Regions from separate parts of the Flagellimonas alvinocaridis genome, predicted to be linked through region 1. Evidence: riboswitches for the same ligand, from Rfam matches in the RefSeq annotation. Region 1 holds a riboswitch; the other holds the start of a gene.
The links. A riboswitch is a leader RNA that binds a small molecule or an ion and turns the genes downstream of it on or off. The one in region 1 is predicted to bind cobalamin.
Positions count from the first base shown of each region.

Region 1 (4,079 bases):
AATGACCAAGACCTCCGGATTGTATTGTGTGATTTTTGACCAAGAGGTGACCACACTATCCCCAGACGGGTTCGAAAGCATATCCACACCTCCCGCATAGGCAATCTGATGGGGAATCCAATGACCGCAGTTGAATATGGGCTGTATCCACTCCATGAGCATCACCCGCTTGGGCAGTGCCTTAGCCGCACGCAATTGGTCGTTCACAGAACCGATACGTTTGTGAAGTCCTTCCAAATACCTATAAGCCGCCTCTTCCTTTCCCAAAGCCTTCGCAATGGTAATGGCCGATTCAAAAACATCTTCCAAGGATTCAGGGCTGATGGAAATCAGCTCAGGTTGTTTTTTCAAATTGGCCACGGCAGCCGAGGTACAAGCAGTATCAATCTGGCAAACATCGCACATGTCCTGGGTGAAAATAATGTCCGGGGCCATTTGCTCCAAAAGTGTTTCATCCACGTAATACAACTGCTTCCCTTGGTGCTTACTGGCCGAGAAAAGGGAATCGATTTCCTGACTCGACAAATTCTTGCCCTCAAGGATACAGCGCACCACGGGTTTCTTTTCCCTCAAGGCCTGTTCGGGACATTCAAAGGTTATTCCCATCAAATGTCCATCAAGGCCCATGTCATAGAGCATTTGGGTAACGGCAGGCAAAAAGGAGCAGGCTTTTAACATGCGATGGGAACTGGTTTAAAGATTCAAATTCAATCCAAAGGCCACATTCCTACCCCTAGTGGTAAAGCCAATCACTTCGGTATATTCTTCGTTCAATAGGTTATAGCCATTGACAAAGACCTTCAACCTGTTGGGCAACAATTGATGCTCCACATACAGATTTACCAAGGAAAATGACTCCAAAGGCTCATCCAAGAAGGTCATAAAGTTGGTATCAAACCGTTCCCCAGTATAAGCATAGCTTAAAGAGAGGTTTGTGGTTTCACATATTTGATAGCCTAAGGCAAAGTTTACCTTGTGTTTGGGAATACGGATGGCATTGTCCCCCTTTCGTTCCGTAAAGGTGTAATTCGCATTGATATCCAACACATCTATCGGTTTCCAAGACAGCTCCACTTCCACCCCACTGGCATCGATCTCATCGGAAATGTTGATGCTAGTGAAATTTTGGTCATACCCAATGGCATTTTTCTCATTCCGATTGAAATACAAAGCACTTACACGCAATCCATCATTGACCTTGTACTCCACACCCCCTTCAAGGGTTCTGTTCTCCTCAGGTTCCAAGTTTGGATTGGAACCAAAATCCCCAAACAATTGAATCAAACTAGGGGTAATGTACGATGTAGCATACGACCCAAACAGTTTTAGGTACCCATTGGCAGATGGAAAAACGTAGGAAGGGTTAAGATTGTACACAAAATGGCTACCGTACTCGGAATGGTTGTTCCATCGTCCACCAATGTTCAGGTTCAATCCAAAATCGGAAACATAGACCACATTGGCATAGGGGTCAACGATATTGAAATCCGTGTCAGTGGAAAACGTAGCCTCATCCTTGAGATAGTTTACGCCCAAAATGGTATGCCACTTCTCTTGGATGACATATTTGTTGTAAAAATCAAGTACCAAATTCTTTCCATCCGATATACTCTCCCCAAAGGTGCTTTTGGAATCCGTCTCGTAATCCGTATAGGCTGCGTTCAGGTGCAGCGACCCGTTGCCATACGCAAAAGATGAAGCCACTCCGGCCCTCTTCTGGTTCACTCTGGAACGGTTAGGGGCCTCCATAAAATCTGCATCGAATTCATTGGAATAACGGGTCTGGTTTCCATACACTGATAATCGAAAGTCCTCAGAAAATTGATAGCCCAATTTAACGTTGGTGCTGAAATGGGAAAAATTGTCCTCTTCGTTTTCCGGGGTCACTGCCGCGGAAAGCCCTTTGGAACTACGGTTGGAAAAATCCACCGCGTAATCGAACTTATCCAAGGTCCCATTCAAGGAAACCGCATTGCTCAGATTGCCCAAATTGTAATTCTGGTCATCGGCCGTCTGATTGGTCCCCACCGTGGATTGAAAATTCCCGGTAATCTTCTCCTTGGAGCTTTTCTTGGTGGTGATGTTGATCACCGCCGTGGCGGCATTGGTCCCGTAGAGGGTACTGGCAGCTCCCTTGATGATCTCTATACTTTCAATATTTGCCGTGGAAAGCAATCGCAAGTCGTATTCTTGACTAAAGGATGATGGATCGGAAACCCTAACCCCATCAATGATGACCAAAACCTGTCTTCCTCGACCGCCACGGGCAAAAACGCCCAAAACATCGCCGTCACGTCCACGACTTCCCGTAATCTCGATCCCACTCTTGGTGTTGATGATCTGGGCCACGGTCTGGCCTTGTTTTCGTTCCAATTCCTCAGCAGTGATCTTGATTACCGTCTTTCCTGAATTCTCACGCTTCAGTTCAAATTTGGAATCGCTCACCACAACCTCATCCAATTGTTGCACGTGGGCCGAATCTTGTTGTTGGGCACAAAGTCCCTTGCCTGCCAAAAGGGCGGCACATAACCATAAATGATTTTTCTTCATTTCGTTTAAATCAATAAACGGGAGCGTAGTATGGTGTTCATACGCAAACTTTTATCCCGAAAGTTTAACATTGTTTGTTTGAATTTGGCAGGTCTCCTGACTTGCTTTATGCGGTTTGACCTTCCCATCCCGGTCGGACAGTGGTTTAGAAGAAACCGCATCCCATTTTAAGGGTACCAAAACAAGTTTGGCATAAACTTACAGTTGCGGGAACAGTTCCGGATTTTCACCAGATTCCCTTTTAATCACACGTCAACAACAACGTGCAAACCAAAATTCAACGCGAAAGTAATCAATCTGTTTAATCTTTTTTGGCAAAAGTTAATTAATCTTACTTTTGGTCCATGGCAAAAAAACAGTTATCCATACTCCTGATCGGAATAGCTTCCATGCTCTTGGTTTTGGGCTGTGGCGAAAAAAAGAAGGCACCAGTCATCGACCTAGTAACTACGGAGGAAGCCCAAATCCAATACGCTACGGGCTTTACGGTCCAACACAATGGCCAGTTCACCGAAATTGAGGTCACTGCAGCTTGGCCCGGTTCCGAAAAAAGCTTCAAGTATGCCTTGGTACCGAGGGAAAAGTTGGCAGTCATTACCTTACCTAGTGATGCCTATGATGCCATTGTGGCGACACCGGTTGAGCGCATGGTAATCACTTCAACTACTCATATTCCTTCCTTGGAAGCCTTGGGAGTACTGGAATCCGTGGTAGGATTTCCCAATACCGATTTGATTTCCTCTCCTGTTACCCGGCAGCGAATCGACCATGGCCTGATCAAAGAATTGGGTACCAATGAGAATATCAATACCGAGGTGGTTTTGGAACTCAACCCCGAACTGGTCATGGGATTTGGTATCAATGATACCAACAAGGCCTATGACATCATCAAACGGTCTGGAATTCCCGTGGTCTATAATGGGGATTGGGTAGAACAGACCCCATTGGGAAAAGCGGAATGGATCAAATTCTTTGCCCCTTTCTTTCATAAAGAAATGGAGGCCGATAGTATTTTTTCGGATATCGAAAAGTCCTATCAAGAGGCCAAACTGTTGGCCAAAAATGCCAAAGAACGTCCTACCGTGCTTACTGGGGGTCTCTACAAGGATGTGTGGTACGTTTCCGGTGGAAAAAGTTGGATGGCCCAATTTTTAGAAGATGCCAATACTGATTATATCTGGGCAGATACGAAAGAGACCGGAGGAATTAGTCTAAGTTTGGAAGCCGTCTTGGAAAAAGCACAACAAGCGGATTATTGGTTGAACCCATCCCTTCACGGGACGTATGAAGAATTGGAACAGGCCAATAGCCATTACCACCAATTTTCGGCATTTTCCAATAAGAAGGTATATTCCAATGCCATCAGAAAAGGCGCAACAGGAGGATTGGTCTTCTATGAATTGGCACCACAACGCCCCGATTTGGTATTGAAAGACCTCATTTCCATTTTACATCCTGGACTCTTGACCGATTATGAACCACATTTTTACAGGCCTTTGCAATAGATGTCGCACCCAAGATCATATCGT
Region 1 is NZ_OZ252111.1:1,454,340-1,458,418, reverse strand. It holds gene ACP14V_RS06605 (ABC transporter substrate-binding protein) at 1-678, opposite strand, end outside; gene ACP14V_RS06600 (TonB-dependent receptor plug domain-containing protein) at 694-2,550, opposite strand; cobalamin riboswitch at 2,620-2,840, opposite strand; gene ACP14V_RS06595 (ABC transporter substrate-binding protein) at 2,895-4,055, shown strand; gene ACP14V_RS06590 (FecCD family ABC transporter permease) at 4,056-4,079, shown strand, end outside.

Region 2 (4,079 bases), 1.8 Mb from region 1:
TAAACCCCTGAAAGTTCACTTTCTTCCAACGCGCGTGCTGTACCTATGCCATGCGATGCAGTTCCCAAGGCCGTGCCTATGGCCGTTTTACTGGTAATGCCCAAAAACTTAAGGATATAGATTCCGAAGGCATTGCCAAAAATCCCAACGGCAATGACCACTCCTGCCGTGATGGATGGAACCCCTCCGACAGACTTTGCAATTTCAATGGCTATGGGTGTAGTGACTGATTTTGGAGCCAAAGACCGCATCAATACTTCAGGAGCCTTAAGAGCCATCAGAATAAAAATTAAACTGAGTATACTACCAATACCTCCAACAAAAACGGCTATGCAAAAAGGCAACAAGTTGGATTTTATTTCATCCAACTTTTCATAAAATAGAACTCCAAGTGCCACCACTGAAGGCCCTAGAAAGAAACTGAGAAATTTTCCTCCACTGTCATAGGTCCCAAAATCCACATCAAAAACTGACAAGAGAAGTATAAGCACAAAAATGGTAACCAAAATAGGGGTTGTCAAAGCCCATTTCACCTTCTTATGTAAACCTTGGGCCAAAAAATATATAGCCAAGGTCAAAAACACCCAGACTACTGGTAAGGACAGAAAGGTTTTCATTTCTTCTGCAGTTTTTCTTGAATAAATGCTGTGAGGTAAAGTGTTAATATTGTACTTCCCAAAACCGCCAAACCAATGGAGAACCAATGTGCTTTAATGGTCTCAAAATGCACCATCAACCCTACGCCATAAGGCACAAAAAACAGGACCAAATATTTCAGTAGTTTATCAGAAGCCGGTTTCACCATTTCCAACTTGATGAGTTTGAATTTCAAGGCCAGAAATATCAATACCATTCCGATGATATTCCCTGCTATGGGAATCTTAAAAATGTAATTCACAAATTCCCCAAGAATGAGAAAAAGAAAAATAATGGTTAAGGATTTGAGCATTCCGTTATCGATTTTAGGCTGAAATTTAAGGCTTCATGATGTAATCCTCCGCACAAAAGCAAAATTTTGTGTCCTGAATAAGTGGATCAGTTCTCAACATCCAATCATATTCTGATAATTGATCTACTAAAAAACCACACCTTTTATTAAGTCCCTTTTACACTTTGACTGATGTTCTCAGCAACTGTTCTTTTCATTAATGTGACTTTTCTAGATAGATGTGCACAGATTATTGCATACATTTACACCTCAATAAGTTCTTTACTTAATTTCTTTATCAAAACGATAAGGGTTTCCGATTTAGGTCGGAATTAAAAGGGAATCGTGTGTAAATCACGAGCTGACGCGCAACTGTAAGTCCGATTCCATTTGGAATAGTATGTTTTTGCCATAAAAGCCATTGTCTTATTTTAGGATGAGAAGGCGGTAAAAATCGAACAAGCCAGGATACCTGCCCATGTCGTTCCTACTTTGTAGGATTTTGACGGTGCCTTCGCGTAAAGGGCGGGTCGAGCGTTTGAATTTTTCCAGAAATCCGGGTAAATTCCAGCCACGTTCTTCTTGTTTTAAGGCATTGCGAAGTTGAGCTAAGGAGCTTTTATCTAATTGTTCAATTTTATAAAAGCTTTAGCAATGAAGACAAGCAATTTGGGTTACCCAAGAGTTGGTGCCCACCGTGAGCTGAAAAAGGCTTGCGAAAAGTATTGGTCGGGCAAGATTTCTTTGGAGGAACTGCTCGTGACCGGAAAGAGCATCCGAAAAGAAAACTGGAAGCTCCAACACGAAAAGGGAATCGACCTTATCCCTTCCAACGATTTTTCATTTTATGATCAGGTTCTGGACACCACTTTAATGGTGGGTGCCATTCCAGAGCGCTACAAAAATGCCCAAGTATCCAATGAAAATTTATTGGATCTTTATTTTGCCATGGCAAGGGGCTTGCAAAAAGATGGCGTGGATGTCATTGCCATGGAAATGACGAAATGGTTCGATACGAATTATCACTACATCGTTCCTGAATTTACCAAAGATCAAGAGTTTGCACTACTATCCTCAAAAGTCATTGACGAATTCAATGAAGCCAAAGCACTTGGAATCCATACGAAACCTGTGCTTTTGGGTCCTGTAACCTATCTGCTACTGGGGAAGGAAAAAGAAGAGGGTTTTAAAAGGCTTGATTTATTGTCCAAACTTCTTCCTGTATATTTTACCATTTTGGAAAGATTGACGGAAGCGGGAGCGACCTGGGTACAATTTGATGAGCCTATACTGTCCACAGACCTTACACATGAGGAACAAGAAGCCATTATCCATGTATATCATAGGGTTTCAGAAAAATTCCCAAACCTAAAAGCCTATTTGGCCAGTTATTTTGGGGATTATGGGAACAATCTTGGTACTGTGCTTTCATTGCCAGTATGTGCACTCCACTTGGATTTGAAAAGAGGGCCCAATCAACTGGAACAGGTTTTAAAGTCCGATAAACGCCGAGAAAACATTTCTCTTTCTTTGGGTGTGGTCGATGGGCGGAATGTTTGGAAAAATGACTTCGCAGCCTCATTGAAATGTATTCAGCAAGCCAAGGAACAATTAGGAGAGAAGCACATCTTTATATCTCCGTCTTGTTCATTGTTACACGTTCCATATGATTTGGACTTGGAACAAAACGAAAAAGTGCTTTCCAAGGAAATAAAGGATTGGATGGCCTTCGCCAAACAGAAATTGGAAGAACTCCAAAGTCTAAAGATACTGGCCCATATCCCTGATCATGGATCACATCCTCTTTTCAAGGAGAATTTGGCTTCCATCAAAAAAAGGGAGAATTCCACATTGATCCATAAACCCATAGTGAAACAACGTTTGGAACAGTTGGATGAAAAGGATTACCATAGACAATCCCCGTTTGAAAAAAGGAAGGTCCTGCAAGAGTCCCATTTAAAGCTTCCGCTTTTTCCAACCACCACCATTGGGTCGTTTCCCCAAACTAGGGAGGTGAGACAAAATAGGTCATTGTTTAAAAAGGGAGTGATCAATGAGGAACAATATGTTGCATATCTAAAAAGTGAGACCGAAAAAGCAATAGCATTACAAGAAGAAATTGGCCTGGACGTACCCGTGCATGGCGAATTTGAACGAAATGATATGGTGGAGTACTTCGGGGAACAACTGGAAGGCTTCACATTCACCCAAAACGGATGGGTGCAAAGTTACGGATCACGTTGCGTAAAACCGCCTGTTATTTATGGCGATGTCTCCAGACCAAATTCCATCACGGTCTTCTGGACATCGTTTGCACAATCATTGACCAACAAACCTGTAAAGGGAATGTTGACTGGACCTGTAACCATTTTGCAATGGTCCTTTGTTCGGGATGACCAGCCTCGTTCCGTCACCTGCGAACAGATTGCATTGGCCATTTTGGATGAAGTATTGGATTTGGAAAAAGAAGGTATTGGCATAATTCAAGTAGACGAACCTGCCATTCGGGAAGGATTGCCTTTGCGCAAAAAGGATTGGAACCATTATCTGGATTGGGCCATAGGAGCTTTTAAGCTATCTACAAGTGGCATAAAGGATTCCACACAGATCCACACGCATATGTGCTATTCCGAGTTCAATGATATCATCAAGAACATAGCGGATATGGATGCCGATGTGATCACTATTGAGTGTTCCCGATCCCAAATGGAGTTGTTGGATGCTTTTTATGAGTTCGATTATCCCAATGATATAGGGCCAGGGGTGTATGACATCCATTCCCCACGGGTTCCTTCCTCCAAAGAGATTTTGAGGCTCTTACGAAAGGCTGAAAAAGTGTTGCCCGCTTCCAAGCTATGGGTAAACCCGGATTGCGGATTGAAGACAAGAGGTTGGGAGGAAACCAAAAAGGCCTTACAGGTGATGGTCTCCGCTGCCCAACAGATGAGAGAGGCCGTCGGCCAACCTTCAACTTAAAATTAATGGGGCCGATTTTGCCATCGGCCCCTTAAAAAATGGCCTATCACGAGGAAAAAAACTGCCCGCGTTGCAATACCCGCTTCGAATGTAAAGTGGGGTCTATCTCCTTATGTCAATGCGCCACCGTTAAACTTGATAAAGAAGAGTATGAGTACATCAATCTAAAATATGA
Region 2 is NZ_OZ252111.1:3,336,567-3,340,645, forward strand. It holds gene ACP14V_RS14930 (LrgB family protein) at 1-617, opposite strand, end outside; gene ACP14V_RS14935 (CidA/LrgA family protein) at 614-949, opposite strand; cobalamin riboswitch at 1,222-1,422, shown strand; gene metE (5-methyltetrahydropteroyltriglutamate--homocysteine S-methyltransferase) at 1,583-3,904, shown strand; gene ACP14V_RS14945 (cysteine-rich CWC family protein) at 3,943-4,079, shown strand, end outside.
Region 2: it holds a riboswitch for cobalamin, as region 1 does, so the genes downstream of both, metE (5-methyltetrahydropteroyltriglutamate--homocysteine S-methyltransferase) here and ACP14V_RS06600 (TonB-dependent receptor plug domain-containing protein) in region 1, are expected to answer to the same signal.